One region of the Spirillospora sp. NPDC047418 genome, then DNA from elsewhere that is predicted to be linked to it. Evidence: riboswitches for the same ligand, from Rfam matches in the RefSeq annotation. Region 1 holds a riboswitch; each other region holds the start of a gene.

What was found. A riboswitch is a leader RNA that binds a small molecule or an ion and turns the genes downstream of it on or off. The one in region 1 is predicted to bind cyclic di-AMP.
Region 2: another riboswitch for cyclic di-AMP. It lies ahead of ABZ806_RS27865 (peptidoglycan recognition protein family protein); the one in region 1 lies ahead of ABZ806_RS23275 (C40 family peptidase).
Region 3: another riboswitch for cyclic di-AMP. It lies ahead of ABZ806_RS21600 (C40 family peptidase); the one in region 1 lies ahead of ABZ806_RS23275 (C40 family peptidase).
Region 4: another riboswitch for cyclic di-AMP. It lies ahead of ABZ806_RS11145 (CHAP domain-containing protein); the one in region 1 lies ahead of ABZ806_RS23275 (C40 family peptidase).

Annotation. Positions count from the first base shown of each region.
Region 1 covers NZ_JBEYTW010000038.1:17,640-22,408, forward strand. Annotated here, with positions in the region: gene ABZ806_RS23265 (BlaI/MecI/CopY family transcriptional regulator) at 1-57, shown strand, start outside; gene ABZ806_RS23270 (M56 family metallopeptidase) at 54-1,004, shown strand; gene ABZ806_RS23275 (C40 family peptidase) at 1,451-2,494, opposite strand; cyclic di-AMP (ydaO/yuaA leader) riboswitch at 2,498-2,644, opposite strand; gene ABZ806_RS23280 (M56 family metallopeptidase) at 2,786-3,721, opposite strand; gene ABZ806_RS23285 (BlaI/MecI/CopY family transcriptional regulator) at 3,726-4,130, opposite strand; gene ABZ806_RS23290 (VanW family protein) at 4,176-4,769, opposite strand, start outside.
Region 2 covers NZ_JBEYTW010000052.1:7,726-12,494, forward strand. Annotated here, with positions in the region: gene ABZ806_RS27860 (PLP-dependent cysteine synthase family protein) at 1-931, opposite strand, end outside; cyclic di-AMP (ydaO/yuaA leader) riboswitch at 1,830-1,979, shown strand; gene ABZ806_RS27865 (peptidoglycan recognition protein family protein) at 2,355-3,143, shown strand; gene ABZ806_RS27870 (hypothetical protein) at 3,368-4,045, shown strand; gene ABZ806_RS27875 (hypothetical protein) at 4,042-4,719, shown strand; gene ABZ806_RS27880 (hypothetical protein) at 4,725-4,769, shown strand, end outside.
Region 3 covers NZ_JBEYTW010000033.1:50,460-55,228, reverse strand. Annotated here, with positions in the region: gene typA (translational GTPase TypA) at 1-1,164, opposite strand, end outside; cyclic di-AMP (ydaO/yuaA leader) riboswitch at 1,367-1,515, shown strand; gene ABZ806_RS21600 (C40 family peptidase) at 1,523-2,542, shown strand; gene ABZ806_RS21595 ((deoxy)nucleoside triphosphate pyrophosphohydrolase) at 2,852-3,238, opposite strand; gene ABZ806_RS21590 (Mut7-C RNAse domain-containing protein) at 3,244-4,032, opposite strand; gene ABZ806_RS21585 (C40 family peptidase) at 4,094-4,769, opposite strand, start outside.
Region 4 covers NZ_JBEYTW010000013.1:102,608-107,376, reverse strand. Annotated here, with positions in the region: gene ABZ806_RS11155 (hypothetical protein) at 1-616, opposite strand, end outside; gene ABZ806_RS11150 (RNA-guided endonuclease InsQ/TnpB family protein) at 949-2,130, shown strand; gene ABZ806_RS11145 (CHAP domain-containing protein) at 2,072-2,908, opposite strand; cyclic di-AMP (ydaO/yuaA leader) riboswitch at 2,920-3,059, opposite strand; cyclic di-AMP (ydaO/yuaA leader) riboswitch at 3,214-3,414, opposite strand; gene ABZ806_RS11140 (C40 family peptidase) at 3,905-4,769, opposite strand, start outside.

The DNA of each region.
Region 1 (4,769 bases):
GAAAGCGAAGCCCTGCAAGCGGCTCTTAACGTCGTGAAGCCGCGGGATACCACGTGACCGCGGTCGCCACCCTCCTCGCCTATGCGGCGCTGCTGGGAATCCTGGGTCCCCGGCTGCTGCGCGCCCGCGGATGGGCCGACCGGGCTCCACGGCTCGGTGTGCTCGCCTGGCAGGCGGCCGGAGCGTCCGTCATCGCCGCGGTGGTCCTCGCCGGCCTGATGCTCGTGGTGCCGATCGTCCGGGCACCGCACGGCCTGGCGGACCTGCTGGCGGCATGCCGCCTGATGCTGCGCGTGCACTACGAGGTCCCGCCACAGCCGGTCGCGGGCTACGCCGGGCTCTTCGTGGCCTGCGGCGTCCTGCTCTGGACGGCCGGACATGTCCTGACCGCCTTCATCGCGACCGCGCTTCAGCGGCGCCGACACATGCAGACGCTCACCATGGTGGCCCGCCGCCGCCGGGACCTGGGCGCCCTGGTCGTCGATTACGATCAGCCGCTGGCCTACTGCCTGCCAGGACGCCGACGCTGTGTCGTGCTGAGCACGGGGGCGCTCGAACGGCTTCCCGAGGATCAGCTGTCCGCGGTCCTCGCCCACGAGCGCGCGCATCTGGCGGGCCGCCACGATCTCGCGATCAACCTCGCCGTGGCATTCGGCCGTGCGTTCCCCACCGTACCGCTCCTCCGCGCCGCCAGGGCGGAGGTTCCCAGGTTGCTGGAGTTGCTGGCCGATGACGTGGCCGCCCGCAAACACGACCGCGTCACCCTCGCGGCGGCGCTGGTGGCCGTCGCCGGCGGCCGGACGCCGACCATGGCCATGGGGGCGGGCGGTGGCACGGCACTTCTGCGGGTCCGCCGCCTTCTCGCGCCCCACGATCCCCTGTCCCGCGCAGGACGTCTCACCGGCAGCATCGGTATCGCCCTGCTTGTGACGCTGCCGCTGGCTCTCGCTGCCAACCCGGCCATTACGGCGATCCTCGAACGCCACTGCCACTTTCCGGTGTAACGGCCGAGCCGGGGTCACAACCCGACGGGGCCGGCCTGGTATGCGTAGATGCACGGCGTCGCCCTCTTCGACCCCATATCTGCTTCTCCACGGGCGAAGGACCACGCCCGGATGGACGTGCACTGCCGGACAGCTCGTATAGGTGACGATGACGTCGACCGGCTGGCCGTCCGAGATCCCCAAACAAACTCGGACGGTCCAGTTCCTGGCCCCGGTCCCACGAAGGATGGCGCTGCACCGCTATCGACCCGCACGGGAGCATCTCCCCGCTCGGGTTGAACTTGCGGCAGCGTCCCAAGGCACGTCCCTCTACTACTTCGTCGAATAGTAGAGGGTGGGTGCGGGGCGTCCGGTGGGCTGGCCACAGGGATGGCAGCACAAAGACGTCCCCGTCACCCCGGGGGCGGGTGACGGGGACGCGGTACGGGGGGTTCGGCGCGCGGTGGTCAGGCCACGCGGACGCCGCCGGCGAACGGGCGGCCGGAGATCGAGCTGATCTTGACGACGTCGCCGGTCTGCGGGGCGTGGACCATCTTGCCGTTGCCGATGTACATGCCCATGTGGTGGAGGTCGCTGTAGAAGAAGACCAGGTCGCCGGGCTTGAGCTGGCTCTGGGAGACACGCGTGCCAGCGGTGAACTGGCTGCCGGTGTAGTGGGGGAGGCTGATGCCGACCTGGGCGTAGGCGTACAGCGTCAGTCCCGAGCAGTCGAAGCCCTTGATGTTGGCGCCCTGGGCGGTGCCGTAGGACGGGCCCGACGCATTGCCGCCGCCCCACGAGTACGGAACGCCGCGCTGGCTCAGGGCCGCCCTGACCGCCCCCATGGCCTTGGCCGAGGCCCCACCTGGATCAACGTTCGGGGCGGGTCCCGCGCTGGTGCGTCCGCCGGACCCAACGCCCAGCTTGGCTTCGACCTTCTTCAGCTTGGTCTGGAGCTCCTTACGCTTCTTCTTCGCCTCGTCGGTGAGCTCGCGCACCTGCTTCGCGCGTGCTTCAGCCGACTTGCGGGATCGTTCCGCGGATTGCATCGTCTGGAGCAGGTGGGCGACACGGGTGCTGTCCTGGCGGGCGAAGTAGTTGAGCGTGGCCGACTTGTCCAGCACGGCCTGTGGGTCGTCCGCTGAGGCGAAGGCGACCGCCGGGTCCGTCGGACCGTTCTTGTAGCTGTCGGCGGCGAGCTTGACGATCCGGTCCCGGGCCTCGTCCAGCGCCTTCTTCTGGCGGACGGCGTTGCCCTCGGCCACCTTGGCGGCGCGCTGCGCCTGCTGCAGGCGCACGCGCAACCCGTTGTACTGCTCGCTGAGCTTCTCCGCCTCGTCGGCGAGCTTCTTCTGCTGAGCAGTCAGCTCTTTGCGGGTCGGCTTGGGCTCTGCCCAAGCGGGCGGGGGAGCCACGAGCGTCGCGGAAACGGCGATCGATGCCGTCCATGCCGTGCTCATGATGAACCGGCGGCGGATCGGCGTTCTCTCTCCGGCAGCTCGTCGCTGCATGCACTGTCCTCTCCAGTACGCCTACCGGGTGAGCTGGCGGGTTCGGGCCGGAGTCGCCCTACCGCTCGGGGGAGCGGATTCACCCCAGTGGAAAACGGTTCCCCGGTTCCTCGGACGGCGCGGGGCCGCGGGATTCGGCGTGGCCACCGCTGTCCCCGGCGGGGACACCCCACGATGGCTCCTACGGAGCGTAGGAGATAGCGGCCTCATTCGCCACCCAAGCGGCCGATTGCGACAAACCGCCTCTGGAGTCTCAACGATGTGTTAATGACCGGCCGGTAAGGGACGGCCTCAGCAGATCTCGGACAGCTGCACGATGGTCGCGGCGGCGACCAGGAGGGGCGTGGCGACGGCGATGGTGACGAAGGCGGAGGCTGCCGCCCTGGCCGCCCGGCGCGGCTTCACCGCCTCGGCGGACTCCAGCCGCAGCACTCGTTCCGTGAGCGCCCCTGTGGAGGGGCCCGCGGCGCCGAGGGCGCCTGCCACACCTGGTGTCGCCGCGAGCCGGCACAGGGCGTCGACGAGCGTCCGCCTGCCACAGGCCCGGGCCGCCGCGTCGTCCGCGGCCATCTCCAGCAGCAGCGGCAGGGTCTTCTTCGCCCGGCGGACGGTCGGCAACCAGGGCAGGAGCGCGTAGGCGAGGTCGAGGATGAGTAGCATCGTGTGGTGCCGCTGACGTAGATGCGTCCGTTCGTGGACCAGGACAGCGCCGAACTCTTCGGGAGTGAGGGTCTCCTGCGTGCCGGTGCTTACCACGATCGCGCGCTGTCGGGCGGGGAGCGAGTACGCCACGGGGACGGGGTGGTCGAGGACGAGTACGTCGTCGTGCCGTCCATGCTCCTTGGCGACGAGCCGGAGCATCTCCCAGTGCCGGCGCCGGTGCCGCACGGCTCGTCTGAGCCGCGGCAGGCTGCGGACGAGCCTAGAGCAGCAGGCCGTCAGCAGCACCAGGCTCGCGGCCGCTGCCATGATGATCGCCTCGTCGCCGTGGTGCGGCAGGCAGTTGCGCAGCCACTCCAACAGGCCGTGGCCGGGCGCCGGCGGCGACAGCAGCGCCACCGCGACGATCCCGATGTCGGCGATGAAGGTGCCGGCCAGAGCCGCGAACCAGCAGGCGATGGCGATCCCCGGATGCGCGGCGGGGCGGCGGAGCCGATCGAGGGCGGGCCCCGCCAGGCAGCCCAGCAGGACCGCCGTGGACACCAGACTGATCACGAGGTAGATCACGCCGTCATTCCCCCTGCTCGCCGGACGTCCGTTGGCGCAGGGCGTCCAGCAGGTGGCGCGCGTCCTCAGGCGGGACGGCTTCGGCGAACCTCGCCAGGATGCTGCCGTGGTCGTCGGACTCGGTGAGCGCGTCGAGCATCAACTCGACCGCGTACTCCTCCCGCGCGCGGGTGGGGGCGTAGCGGAAGGCCGTCCCGTCGGGGGTGCGCCGCAGCAGCCCCTTCTGCGCCAGCCTCTCGGCCACGGTCTGGACGGTGTTGTAGGCCAGGGCCTTGTCGGCGTCCTCGTTCAGCTTCGCGAGCAGCTCACGCACCCGCAGCGGGCCGGGCGCGTCCCAGAGCACGTCCATGATGGAACGCTCGAGTGCTCCACCCAATCCGGCCACGCGCCACCTCCGTCCTGCGCACATTGTGCCGGAGAATCGGCTGTGGGCGGGAACGCGGGCTGTCGCTCGCTACCGGCACGTGATGCGGGGCTCGGCCTGATACGTGGTGTGGAACTTCTGGCGGCGCACCTCCTTCCCGTTCTGCTTGAAGATGCGCCAGACGTCGATCTGGAAACCCTCCGCACCGGGCATCGGGATGCACTTCGGCCCCGACTCGGTCTTGCTCTCGAAGCTCTTGATCGCGTACTTCTCGGAACTCTTCGATTCGATCTCGTAGCGCTTAGTGCTCCAGAAGCTCACGGTGAGGGACGTGTCGGTGTAGGCCGTGTCGACGAGGACGCCGTACGGCGAGTCGTTGCGCCACCGGAAGTCCGGCTGGGGGAAGGAGACGGTCGACTCCCGTCCGGCCGGATAGCGGGAGATGTAGTACGAGTGAGGGGTGTGCTGGACGTCCTGCAGCCCACCGAAGAACACGGCGTTGAACATCGTCGTCGCGAACTGCGAGATCCCGCCGCCGACATCGTCGACGTACCGTCCGTTGAGGATCATCGGTGCCTCGACAAAGCCGCGCGCCTTGTCGCGCTTGCCGACGATTCCGTTGAGGGAGAAGGTCTCGCCGGGCCCGACGATGTAGCCGTCGAGGATGCCGGCGATGGTGTGGAT
Region 2 (4,769 bases), on a different contig from region 1:
CCGCGATCTTGTGGTGCTCGGATTCCGACCGCGCGATCCACGAGGCCACGAGCGCGACCGCCCCCACGCTCCACCCGCCGGTGGTGTATCGGGCTTTGGCGAGCTCCCGGCATGCCCAGACGGCTTCGGCGGGCGCGACCCAGTGCACCTCGTCGAACGCGGCGTAGTCCACGTTGCGCGGGTAGATGCTGCTTCCAAGGCCGCGCATGAGCCGCGGCCTCGCCGGCTGCCCGAAGATGGTGGACCCGACCGTGTCGACCCCGACGACCCGCAGTTCCGGGAACATCCGGCGCAGAACCCGAGAGGTCCCGGCGCTGTGACCGCCGGTGCCGACACTGCAGACGAGCGCGTCCACCTGGCCGAGTTGGCCGGCCAGTTCGAGCGCGAGCCCTTCGTAGGCGGCGACGTTGTCGGGGTTGTTGTACTGGTCCGGGCAGTAGGCGTCCGCCTGCCGTTCCCGCAGCTCCTGGACGCGTCGCCGACGCGCCTCCTGCCAGCCGCCCGTGGGATGGGGTTCCGCCACCACGTCGACCGTCGCGCCGTGCGCGCGCAGCAGGTTGACCATCAGCGGCTCCATTCCCGGGTCCGTAACGAGCGTGGCGGGATGGCCGTAGGAGATCCCGGCGAGTACCAGGCCGAGCCCGAGCGTGCCGCTGGTGGATTCGATGATCGGCGTTCCTGAGGCTAGATCGCCGCGCTCCCGGGCGCGGGCGACCATGTGGAGGGCCGGACGGTCCTTGATCCCGCCCGGATTCGTGCCTTCGATCTTGGCCCAGAAGCCGTTCGTGCTCCCTCCGGACAGATCCGGAATCCAGAGGACGGGAGTGTTCCCGACCAGGCGCGCAGGCGACCGGCAGGTGCCGGCTCCCGTCCCTCGGGAAGCACCAAAGCCCTTCGATTGCCCTGGTACGTGCAGATCGATCGCGTCCAACGTTCTCTCCTGAAGGCTCAGCTCAGCAGCGCGGATGTGGTTGCGAGGCGGTCGTCGCCGGTTGTCCCTCAGCGGGCATGCCGAGGAGGAAGATCGGAGAACTTCGTCCTCCGCTATTCCGTCATCGACAAGGGCGCATGACCTGGCCGATCACAGCCGCGCCAGGCAGATCAGGTTCAGGAGACGGGTCCCGTTGGGGCGAGGCGGTACGCATCGTCGACGCAACGCGGCACAGGAACTCCGCAGGAACATCGCTGCCGCATCTCGCTCTCCCCTCACCAAGAGGATGGCGAGTCCGAGGAACGCGGCAATGAGAAGCATGACAACCCGGCTGCCCTCGGACGGGAGAGCCGTCGAATCTCCGCAGTCATCATGCGGCTCGGGAGGAAGGCTCTTCGTCGCCGCTCCGCCCGAGTTGCCAGGCTGACCGTCGGCGTGGGCACTCAAGGCGGCAGAGGGTACCGTGCGCCCCGCCGTCCCAGCCGATTCTTCTGAGTGCAGACCAGGCAGGCAGAGCACGAAGTGGAGCGCGGACAGCGTGACCAGCAGGAGCGACAGACCGCCTCCTGACGAGGGGCCGCACCCCTGCGAAGCACGCTGAGTTAGGTACACATCACATACTGTAGCCATCTCCTACGTGTCGTAGGACGAGACCCCGCCAAAGTCCCGTATGGCTCACTTCATCCCTGAGCCAAGCTCGGAATCGATGGCGCACGAGCGACCCGCTCCCTTGGAGCTCCCATCCCGGAACCCGCGTCACTCACAGGCGAAGACCCAGCCTCGGGCGGAGTGGCCCGGCGTAGATCACTATTGAATTTTACCTTTGCCGACTTGGACGCACGGAGCTCCATGTACTAACTTGCCTAGTAGTCGGCCAGGGAACGCCGCTCCACAGGCGACCGGCCGAACGCCTAATTCCATGGCGCCCGACGCCCTGGAAGCCGGGGACCCATCCTTCTTGGGGTGAATCCGCGACCAAGGCCGCGGTAGGGCCTACTCCTGGCCCGAACCCGTCAGCTAACCCGGTAGGCAGTCAAGGAGAGGAGAAAGCGTGAAAAGGCAGTACGCTCCCCCAGTTGCCGACCGTCCTGCGCCTGACTCCCGAACGGTCAGCCGTCCGGGCACCTGACCTGGCACAGCGTAGAGCGCCGGAAGACAGCAGAACCGCAGACTCTGTTGATTCCGATCGTCTGACGAGGACCATCCCCACGCATGCTGATGCAGCGTCTTCCTCGTAGCGTGCACGTGCGCAACTAATTCATTTGACCTTCATTGTCCACGGCTCCAGCCGGGGCAGGCCCCGCATGCGTTAGTGCACGCACTATCCCCTGCTGACCACAGGCGGCGACTTCCGCCTGCCCTTCGGCATGCCATTCCCATGACATTGGCCGCGCCGTGGGGCGATCCCCTCGGAGGAATTCCGATGAACTACGACGGACGGCATCGCGCCGACGGCTCCACGAACGGCGCCGTACCTCGCCGAACTCTCCTTCTGGGCGGCCTCCTCGCGGCCGGCGCGGCATTCGGCGTCCAGGAAATGCGGGGCTCGCCTCCGGCGCGGACAGCGCAACGAGCCGCCGCGAGTGGCAAGGAGGGCGCGGCCGGGGGCAGGCGATCTCGCGCCTCCCGGAACGCACGCACGGCATCCGCCAAGTCTCCGCTGATCCACCCGACCAAAGAGTGGGGGGCCGGCAAGCCGGAAAGAACCGCGACCGTCCGCCGGCGTCCTCCCAAGTACATCGTCGTGCACCACACCTTCACCGACAACGTCGACGACTACTCGCTCGCACGGGCAGAGCGCCTCGCACGCGCGATCCAGAATGCGCACAAGGGACGAGGATGGGGCGACACCGGACAGCACTTCACCATCAGCCGGGGAGGCCACATCCTGGAGGGTCGTACGGGCAGCCTCGCGGCGGCCGAACGGGGCGAGATGGTAGTCGGCACGCACGTGAGAGGCGCGAACGCCGACACCGTGGGCATCGAGTGCGAAGGCACCTACAACACCGTCCTGCCTCCGCAACGACTGCGCGATTCCCTGGTCAAGGTCTGCGGTTGGCTGTGCGAGCAGTACGACCTCAACCCGTATGAGGCCATCGTCCCGCACATGAAGTTCAACGACACCGATTGCTGCGGCTACAAGTTCGCCCCCACCCTCCCGAGCCTCCGCAAGGACGTCGCCAAGGTCGTCTCCCCCAGGTTGCTCCGCTGACGCCAACCGCTTCGACGCGTAACCCTCCGTACTGAAACAACTCGGCTTTCGCTCACGGAGGAGCAGCGGTCGAGATCTCAGGAGGGCTTTCGGGCGGCCGTATTGGAGTCACACCTTTCCTCCTACATTGCGTAGGAGTACGGTCCGGACGGCATGTCTGATCGCCGGCTGCCGGGGGCGCCGACCCAGGCATGCCACCCGATGATCAGGTCCACCGACGAGAGGTGAGACATGCGCAGGGCCCATGGGCGATCCCCCTGGCCACCACCCTGACGATCGCCATGAGCGGTCTCGGGGACGCAGCCGCCAGCCCCACGCCACCAACCGCCAAGACGAAGATCAATGGAGGTTCCGCCGATCCCGAGAGCGGCGGCCGTGAAGCCGACGACCAGCACGGTGGAAGCGAAGGGCACCTCCCCGGCTCCAGCAAGAACGTGAAGCTGGTCGGCGAACTCGACGTCAGCGGCGCGACCGGCCAGGACCGGCCGGGACACATCGCCGACCTAGCCGTCAGCGGCGACCACGCCTACCTGGCGGCTCGGCGCCTCAACACCGACCCATGCGGGAAGGGCGGCTTCTACACGGTCGACATCTCCAACCCGGCGAAGCCGAAGGAGGTCTCCTTCACCGAGTTCCCGGCGGGGTCATATCCGGGTGAGGGGATGCAGGTCATCAAGATGCGAACCGCCGCGTTCAAGGGCGACATCCTGGTGACCAACAACGAGATCTGCTCGGACACGGGATCACAGGTCGGCGGGATGTCTATCTACGACGTGACCGACCCGCGCCACATCGTCCCACTGGCGATCGGCGAGGGGACACCAACGACGGCGAACTGCCGACGGCTCGTCAGGAGCACAGCGTCTTCGCCTGGCAGGCCGGGCGCCACGTCTACGCCATGATCTCCGACGACGAGGAACAGGCCACCAGCGACGTCGACATCATGGACATCACCGACCCGTCCAACCCGACGCTGATCGCCGAGACGAGCCTCACCGACTGGCCCGGCGCCCAGAAACCCCTGGCCAACGGAGAGACCGTCTTCCTGCACGACATGGTCGTCAAGAAGATCAGGGGCCACTGGCTGGGGCTGCTGTCGTACTGGGACGCAGGCTGGGTGATCCTCAATCTCGACAACCCGGCCAAGCCGGTCTTCGTCAACGACTCCGACTACCCGGACCCCGAGAAGCTCCTCGGCTTCAGCCCGCCGGAAGGCAACGGCCACCAGGCCGAATGGACGCGCAACAACCGGTTCATCGTCGGCACCGACGAGGACTTCTCCCCCACCCGGACGTCCTTCCAGATCACCGCTGGGCCGAATGCCGGCACCTACGGCGCAGGCCAGTTCGACTGGACGGTCCAGATCGACACGCTGCCCGGCAAGACCTTCGAAGGCGCCAAGACCGTCTGGGCCGGGAGCGGTGCGAAGAGGACGTCGACGGCAACGGCACCAGTGACCGCGCCGAGGTCCCGTCCAAGGCGACCACCGGCGCCGATGTCGCCGTCTTCGTCCGGGGCGGCTGCTTCTTCTCCAAGAAGGTCGAGTCCGGCCAGCTCGCCGGATACGACAAGGTGATCGTCGTGCAGAGCCACGGCGCGACGAGCAATGGCCTGTTCCCTGACGGG
Region 3 (4,769 bases), on a different contig from region 1:
GTAGCCCTCGCGGCGCATGTTCTCGACGAGGATCGCGAGGGCCAGCTCGCCGCGGCCCTGCACCTCCCAGGCGTCCGGGCGCTCGGTCGGCAGCACCTTGATCGACACGTTGCCGACCAGCTCGCGGTCGATCCGGTCCTTGACCATGCGGGCGGTGACCTTGGTGCCCTTCTCGCGGCCCGCCATCGGCCCGGTGTTGGTGCCGATCGTCATCGAGATCGCGGGCTCGTCCACCGTGATCAGCGGCAGCGGGCGCGGGTCGTCGGGGTCGGCGATGGTGTCGCCGATCATGATGTCCGGGATGCCGGCGATGGCGATGATGTCGCCCGGGCCCGCGTCGTCGGCGGGCTTGCGGGTGAGCGCGTCCGTCATCAGCAGCTCGGTGATCTTCACCTTCTCGATGCTGCCGTCGTGCCGGCACCAGGCGACCGGCTGGCCCTTCTTGATCGTCCCGGCGCGCACCCGGCACAGCGCGATCCGGCCGAGGTAGCTGGAGGCGTCCAGGTTCGTCACGTGCGCCTGCAGCGGCGCGTCCGGGTCGTAGGACGGCGCCGGGATCGTGTCGGTGATGACCGTGAACAGCGGCTCCAGGTCGGCCGAGTCCGGCATCTCCCCGTCCGCGGGCTTGTCGAGCGAGGCCCGCCCGGCCCGGCCGGAGGCGTACACGATCGGGAAGTCGATCTGCTCCTCGTCGGCGTCGAGGTCGATGAACAACTCGTACGTCTCGTCCACGACCTCGTCGATGCGGGCGTCGGGACGGTCGGTCTTGTTCACGACCAGGATCACCGGCAGCTTCGCCTCGAGCGCCTTGCGCAGCACGAACCGGGTCTGCGGGAGCGGGCCCTCGCTGGCGTCCACCAGCAGGACGACGCCGTCCACCATGGACAGCCCGCGCTCGACCTCGCCGCCGAAGTCGGCGTGGCCGGGCGTGTCGATGATGTTGATCGTCAGCCCGTTGTGCCGGACGGCCGTGTTCTTCGCGAGAATCGTGATGCCCTTCTCGCGCTCCAGGTCGTTGGAGTCCATGACGCGGTCGTCGACGTCCTGGTTCTCGCGGAAGGCCCCGGACTGCCAGAGCATGGCGTCGACCAGCGTCGTCTTTCCGTGGTCGACGTGGGCGACGATCGCTACGTTACGGAGGTCGTCGCGCGTGGAGATGGGCATGCGGGTTACCTTGTGTGAGATTTCAGGGAGACGCCGCAGAACCACGGCAGCACTCCATTCTACGCGCCGCCGCGCGCCGCCCATCCCGAGCGCGTCCGTCACACCCGTCAGCGGGCTTCACACGGGCCCCGATTCGCGTACTTTGCCGATCCTTTGTAATCTTCCCGAGATCCGGTCGTCCGAAGCCCCACCCCCCGGGGCTGCGTCCGGAACGCCGAATCTCCCGCACGCCGGGAGAACCGGGGACCCACCTCCCTGGGGTGAATCGGCGCCCGCCGCGAGCGCGCGCCGTAGGGCGACTCCTGGCCCGAACCCGTCAGCTAACCCGGTAGGCGCGCGAGGAGAGGAGAACACCGGCTTGGCACCGGACCCCCACCGGCGGCGCCGCGTCGCGCCCGCCGCCACCGCGGCCACCATGCTCCTGATCGGCCTCGGCGCCACCGCGCCCGTCGCCGCGCACGCCGCCGGACCGTTCGCGCTCACCGCGGCCGCGACCGCGCCGACCCCCACCCCGACCACGGAGCAGGGCCTGCGCAAGAGCCTCGACGCGCTGAACGAAGAGGCCGAGATCCTCACCGAGAAGTTCAACAAGGCGCGGGTGGACTGGAAGGCTGCGCAGAAGGCCCAGCGGGACGCCACCAGGGCGGCGGAGACACTGCGCGCCCAGGCCGGCCCGGCCCGCGAGCAGCTCGGGCGGATGGCCGCCGCCACCTACATGGCCGGCGCCCCCGACGCGATCTTCGGTGCCGACGGCTCCCCGGAGGGGCTGTCCGAGCGCGCCTACCTCACCCAGAACCAGGCCGCCGCCGTCCAGGCCCTGAAGAAGCAGATCGACCGGGCCGAGGCCGCGCAGCGCACCGCCGAGGCCAAGACCGCGCAGGTCCAGAAGGCCTGGGAGGACGCCAAGAAGGCGCGCGCGGACGCCAAGGCCAAGGTCACCGAGGTGATGAAGCGCCTCGACAAGCTGACCACCACGAGCGCCCGCGACCCCCGCACCGGCCTCAGCGCGACGATCAAGGGCTCCGGCCTGCCCGCCAAGATGGCCCGCAAGGCGTACGGCAAGATCGGCTCCCCGTACGTGTGGGCCGCCGCCGGCCCGAGCAGCTTCGACTGCTCCGGCCTCGTCGTCTGGGCCTACGCCCAGGTCGGCAGGTCCGGCCTCCCGCACTACACCGGCGACCTGTACCAGCTCGGCACGAAGGTGTCCCGCGGCGCGCTCCGCTCCGGCGACCTGGTCTACTTCGGCGGCAACCTCCACCACATGGGCATCTACCTCAGCGACGGCAAGTACCTGCACGCCCCGCAGACCGGCGACGTGGTGAAGATCTCCAAGCTCTCCGACCGCTCCGACTACGCGGGCGCCAACCGCATCTCCTGACCGGCCCTCCCACGCGGCCCCTCGATCGTCGGGGGCTTCCTGCGGCGCGGTAGGAAGCCCCCGGCGTTTTTTTGGTATTTTTCTCCTCCTTCGGGCCTGGCGGCCCTCCATCGTCGAAGAACACGTGCGATCGCTGCATCGCATCCGACTCGCCTGGCGGCTCGCTGCGCGATCAGGTTCTCGCTCCGCTCGAACCTGCCTTCGGTCGCGATCGCGACGCTTGGGTCGTTGCGTGGTTGCTGCGCCGGTTGATGTCGTTGGACACGCCGGCCCGCCCGTTCCGGGCTCCGGTCGTGGGCGTCTGGGGGGCTAGGTCAGGCCCTCTTGGGCGAGTTGGTCTATGACGGGGCGGTCGCCGGGGAGCCAGGCGACCTCGTAGAGCTCGTGCGGGGCCAGCCAGCGTAGGGCCAGGTGTTCCAGGGGCCGGGGTTCTCCCTCGATGATCTCGGCCGTCCAGATGCGGAGGACCGCCTTCTCGCTCAGGCGCCAGTCGCCGCCGACGCGGCGGCGCAGCCGGACCTTGATCGCCAGTTCCTCGTGGCACTCGCGGACCAGGGCGTCCTCGTCCGACTCGCCCGGATCGACCTTTCCGCCCGGCAGCTCCCAGCCGCCCGCCATGTGCGGCGGCTCGGCCCGCTGCGCGCTGAGCAGCCGTCCGTCCGCGATGATCGCCGCACCCACGACCACGAGATCGATCGCGATCAGCCCCTCTCCGTCACGGCGGCCCGCGGGCCGCGCTCGCCCCGTGCGGCGTCGGCCAGCCGCGTCGCGTCCTGGACGATCTCCTCCAGATGGCCGCCGTGCGCGCCGCGCCAGTAGACCTGCCCGCAGTCGGCGCAGCGGCCGTAGACGTCGTAGTTGCGGCGCGTCCCCGCCTCCAGGCGGCTCTCGACCTCGCTCTTGTCGACCGGGACCAGCTCGCCGTTGCAGGCCGTGCAGCGGGTCCACGGGTGCAGGACGGGCGCGAACCGGTCGAGCAGGTCGCGGAGCTGGTCGTCCGGCCGGGAGCCGCGGACGTAGGCGCCGAACCACAGCGCCCGGCGCCGCAGGAGGCCGCGGTCCTGGGTGAGCAGGACGCGGCGCTCCGCGTTGGCCTGGACGACGAGCGCCGGGTCGTCCATGTCGTTGTGGTAGGCCGTGTCCAGGCCGAGGAGGCGCATGCGCCGCGCCAGGGTGCCGAGGTGGACGTCCAGCAGGAAGCGCGGCGCGTCCCGGCCCGGGTCGAGCGGGACGGCCTGGGGGCGCGGCACCGCCGCCACCTGCGCCTCGTCGCCCGCCTCCGGGCGGACGGACGGTTCGACGCGGGCGCCGCCGATCGTCATCGGACCGGCCTCGGGCAGCGGCACGCCGAGCGACTCCACGAGATGCCCGAGCGTGGACGTCCCGTCGCACGGCACCCGGTTCACGGCCTCCCGCCGGGTCGCGGGCAGGAACATCAGCAGTTCGCCGGCCACGCGGATCGTCATCTCGGACTCCACGCTGATCAGCATGCCACGTCACTCCGACGTTCCCCGACGCGTCGACGGCGGGTCCGGCGTACTCCCCCGCGGCTCAGGAGCGGCGGGCGGCCAGTTCGCCGACCTTCTTCTTGAAGTCGGGGCGCGCGAGCGGGCGGGTCACGCCGACCCAGTCCGACCGCTTGTAGGTCTTCACGCCGATCGCGGGCACGCACGTCGAGCAGGACGCCACGATCATCTTGCCCTTGCCGATGACCATCCCGACATGGCCCGGATTGTCCGAAGACGTTCCCGGGCCGGAGTTGAAGAACACCAGGTCGCCGGGCTGCTCCTTGCCCTTGGCGATCTTCTCGCCGAAGGGCCACTGCTGGAACGTCGTCCGCGGGAGGTTCAGGCCGACCTGCCGGTAGGCGGCCTGGATGAGGCTGGAGCAGTCCCACGCGTCCGGGCCGTTCGCACCGAAAACGTACGGCTTGCCGCGCTGCGCCATCGCGAACTGGATGATCTGCTCGACGAGGTCGCCGATGTTCGCGGGCAGCTCGTTGTCGTCGCAGTTGACGCCGTTCGCCTGGACGACCTTGAACTCGCCGCCGGCATAGCGCTTCGCCCAGTCGAGGACGAGGTCGACGTAGTCCGACGAGTGGTTGTACTGGAAGATCGCCGTCTTCATCCGCTGCGGGGCGCCGTTGTGCTTGAGGTAGGCGGCCGCCGAGGGGATCGCGTCCGCCGGGTCGTAGCGGTCCTTCTTGCCGTCCTTGTTCCCGTCGACG
Region 4 (4,769 bases), on a different contig from region 1:
TGCCGGTGAGCCCGGCGGCGTCGCCGATGACGAGGCTGGAGCGCCCCTTGACCACGGTCAGGGGGCCGCCGTCCCAGATGTCGGCGTCGTCCTTGAATCCGTGGGACGTTCCATCCCCGGCGATCGTCCAGGTGCCGGAAGCCGGTGCGAAGGCCAGGTAGCGGGTGCGGGCCACGTAGCCCTTGTCGAACCCGCGCAGCCTGTAGCGCACCTCGACGCGGACGACCGCGCTCTCGCCGGACGCGGCCTGGGTGTTGGAGAGACGCTCCTGCCACCCCTCCAGGGGGAGCTTGCGGAGGTTGTCGTACATGCGCGACTGCGCGTCCTGGAACGCCCTGGGCGCGTGGCCCACGGTGGCGAGGAAGGCGATGCGGTCGCCGTCCCGCACCGCCCGCGCGCGGTTGGCGAGGACGGTTCCGGCGGCGTCGGGGCCGAACGGGCCGGCCGCCTCGGCGGAGTCGCCGGGGGAGGCGCGGGTCCCGGCCGCGCCGTCGCCGCCGGACCGCGCGCCGAGGAGGCAGGCGCCGCCCGCGAGCAGCGCGGCGGCCCCGCTCGCGCCCAGGGCGAGCGCCCTGCGCCGCGTCACGGGGCCGCCGCGCTCCGGATCGTCCTCCATGCGCGCGATCCTATGCAGCGCGCGCCGCCGGAGGCGCCATCACGAGCTTTCCCCGGGGATGCCCCGGCCTCGACCGAACGGGTAGGAATCCGGCCTCCCACTCAGCGGGGCAGGGGAGCCGATCCGCCCCCTGGCGCGGATCGCTCGCCGAGTGCCGCCGAGGGCCGTCTCCAGTAGGTAGAAGAGATCAGAGTTGAGGGAGCGCCGGCCGGCGTCTCGCCCGCTCGACCCGGCGTGCGCGGACGTCGGCGGGGACCCGCGGAGTGACACGCCCACCAAGGGTAACTCACAGTATCGTCAAGAACACGTAGAGGCAGTGTCTGGTCGGCGGTATGGCGATACCGGCACACCACGAGCACGGCATCGGGAACGCCCGGTTCGGGTTCCGGCTGCGGCTGTCGTCTACTGCCGAGCGGGCGCTGCTGGCCGAGTGGGATCGCTGCCGGTGGGTGTGGAATGAATGCGTCGCCCAGTCGAAGGCCGCGCATCGGGCGGGCGCCACGTGCGGGCCCGCGCAACTGGACAAGATGTTGACCGGGTGGCGCGCCGAGAAGTCCTGGCTGCGCAAGGGGACGTCGGTGCCGCAGCAGCAGACCCATCCGCGACTTCGGCCGATCACGGGCCAGGGCGCTCAAAGACATCGTCGAAGGTTTGCCGGTCCGGCAGCGGGCGGGGATGCCCCGGTTCAAGAAGCGGGACCTGACCGATCCGACCCTCAACTACACCCGCCGCGGGTTCCGACTGCGGGACGGGCGCCTGCACCTGGCCGGGGGGCATTGTGGCGGGGGTACGCCTCGTTCGTCGCGACGGCGCGGGTGGAGCCTCTGCCGGCCACCGGACGGGTCCTGGGTGTGGACTGGGGCGTGACCGAGACCGCGACGACCACCTCGGGCGACCACGACCTGCCGCACTCCGAGCACGGTAAGAAGGCACAGGCGCGGCTGGCGCGCTACCAGCGGCAGATGGCGCGGCGCCGCGCCCCCACGGGCAAGAAGCAGTCCAAGGGGTATCGGCGGGCGCGGAAACTGGCGGCCAAAACGCACACGAAGGTCGCCCGACAGCGCCGGGACGACGCCCGCAAGTGGGCGAAGAAGGTGATGCGCGACCATGACGCGGTCGCGGTCGAGGACTTCCGCCCCAAGTTCCTCGCCAAGAGCACGATGGCGCGCAAGGCCGCCGACGCCGCGATCGGCGACACCAAGAAGGCCCTGATCGAGATGGGCCGCAAACACGGCCGAGACGTCCGCCTGGTGGGCCCGGCGTACACCACGATGGACTGCGGCGACTGCGGCGACTGCGGCGCGAGAGCCAAGCACCGCCTGCCGCTGTCCGAGCGCATCTACACCTGCACCGCGTGCGGGACGTCCCGTCCCAGGGACAAGAACTCCGCGCGCGTGATGCTGGTCCGGGCGGGAGGGGACCCGAACGATCCCCTCCCGCCAGGGAGGGGAGCAGTCAAGACTTGTAGTCGGGGTACCCGTAGCCGACGATGTCGTCGGCGGAGCGCTTCTTGATCTTGACGGCGTTGCCGGTGTTGCCCTCGACCGTCTCCACGGTGCCGTCGTCGATCTTCTTGATCACCATGCCGACGTGCCTGATGCGCGAGACGTCCTTGCTGCCGTCCCACGCGTAGAAGACGATCGCGCCCGGCTTCGGCTCGGTGCCCCAGCGGCCGTGCTGCTGGAACCACCTGGCGTGCGCGACCGTCCAGGCGTCGCTGCCGACCTGGTCGGTGAAGCCGATCTGCTCGCCGACCCAGGAGACGAACATGTCGCACCACTGCGCGCCGCTGTAGCCGCCGATGGAGCCGCCGTCGCGGGCGACCGTCTCCTGGGCGCGGGCCGTGCTCATGTACCACTTCTGGAACTTGGTGTCGCCGCCGCCGTCCTCGGTGATCCCCACCTGGGACTTGGCGATCTTGATGGCCTCCGCGGCGGTGGGCCGGGACTCCCCGGACTTCTGGGGAGGGGCCTGCCGCGGCTCGTCCTTCGCGTCCTTCTTGGGCGCCGCCTTGGACGTACTGCGCGGACCGTCCTTGGAGGAGCCCTTGGACGAGCCCTTCGACGACTCGTGCGACGGGCCGCCGCCCGCCTTCTTGGCCGCGGTGACGCCGGCCGCCGCGGCGGTCGCCGGGGCGGGCCCGAACGGCAGGACGGACGCCTGCGCGGTGGCCGCGGCGGTGCCGAGAACGGCGGCGCCGACGATCACGCCGCCGGTCGTCCGCCAGGTGATGGACAGGGAGCCGGGCTTGCGGTGCTTGCCCGGGGTCTTCTTGCGATGCGCGCCTGGCACGGGGGGATCTCTCCTCGACTTCCATGCCGCCTACCGGGTTAGCTGACGGGTTCGGGCGTGGAAGCCGCCCTACGGCCGCCCATGGGCAGGCCGATTCACCCCGAAAAAGGACACAGTGGGTCCCCGGCTCCGCGTCCGGCGCGCGTGTGCGCGGCCGTCGGCGGACTCGGCGGTGACGTGCCGCGTGCGGGCACGCCGGTTCGGATGGGTCTCCGCCGGACGGTCGCGTCCGCGGAGGGCAGGGGTGTTCCGGGCGTGGCCGTCCGATGGGCGGCCACGCCCAGGAAACGCTGCGGAACTCACTCCTTCGCTCTTCCAGACGCCTACCGGGTTAGCTGACGGGTTCGGGCGTGGAAGCTGGCCCTACGGCGGGCTCCACCGGAACGGGGCCGGTAGAGGCGCACCGATTCACCCCGGGTGCCGGAATGCCCGTCCGGGAGGTGTCCCGGACTCCGGCGGTGTGGGTCCCCGGTTCCGCGCTGAGGCGGATTCGGCGCTGCCGCTGCGATCCTGGGGGCGAGATGGGGCCCGGCGCGGGACCTGTCTCCCGCGTGCGAACGAGCGGCGCTGATGTTGTGGGCGGACGGCCCGTTGCCGGGAGCGTCCGGAGCCTGGCCCGGAGATCCGCCGTGGACGCGCTCTCAGCGCCATGCACGCTGCGGGCGTGCACACGGTGGCCGGACCGGCCGCGGTCCACGACGGGACCGCTGCGGCACCGTTCGGGTGCCGCGGGGCGACGCGTGGAGCGTGCCGCCCGGGGGGAGCGGCGCGTGGCTCGCGCCGCCTGACACGCGGCGGCTGGATGCGCCGCGTGGGACCGAGGCGCCTGGTGGGTGCCGCGGGGCCGCGGCGCCTGGAGGGCGCCGGGGTGGTGACAAGGTACCAAAGCCCCAACAGAAGGCAAACCCCCCCAAAATCAACAACGGACCAGGTCAACCCTGGTCCGTTGCCGATGAGAACCCTCAGGCGCCCCTCAGCGGAGCGCCCGGCGGGGCGTCAGGGACGCCCGGCGCCGTAGTAATTGCTCAGGTAGTAGCCCGAGGTGATGCTGACGACCGTGACGGTCTTGCCGCTGCTGGGAGCGTGGATCATCTTGCCGTTGCCCACGTACAGGCCGACGTGGCCGAGGCCGCTGAAGAACACCAGGTCGCCCGGCTGGAGGTCGCTCTTGGCGACCCGCTTGGTCGCGGCCCACTGGGAGTTGGTGGTGCGGGTGATGTTGACGCCCGCGGCCGCCCACGCCTTCATGGTCAGGCCGGAGCAGTCCCACTGGTCCGGTCCCTCGGAGCCCCAGTGGTAGGGGTCCCCGTACTGGGCGTAGGCGAAGTCGATCGCGGTGCGGGCCGAGCCGCTGGCCGGGCCGTTGTAGGTGGCGCCGCCCCCGCCTCCGCCGCCGGAGGACGACGTGCCGCCGCCGAGGCTGCGCACCAGCGCCTTCTGCTTCTTGACCTTGTCGTTGAGTTCCTTCTTCTTCTTCGACAGCTCGTCCTGCTTCTGCTTCACCTCGTCGTAGGCCGCCTTGGCCTGCGCCTGCTCCCGGCGGAGCCGCTGGGCGGTCGCGAGGAACTGGGTGAGCTGGGAGCTGCGCTCGTGCGACAGGTGGGAGAAGACGGCCGCCTGGTCGAGGATCGCCTGCGGGTCCTTGCTGCCCACGAAGCCCGTGACGTCGGCGGAGTCGCCGTTCTTGTAGGCGGCGGCCGCCATCTGGGCGATCTTGGAGCGCTGCTCGTCGAAGGTCGCCTGCTCCTGCTTGGCCGCCTTCGTCGACATGCTGTACTTCTTCTTGGCGACCTTGAGCTTCTCGTTGTTCTGGTTGTACTTCTCGACCTCTTGGTCCATCTGCTCGTTGAGCTTGTTGAGC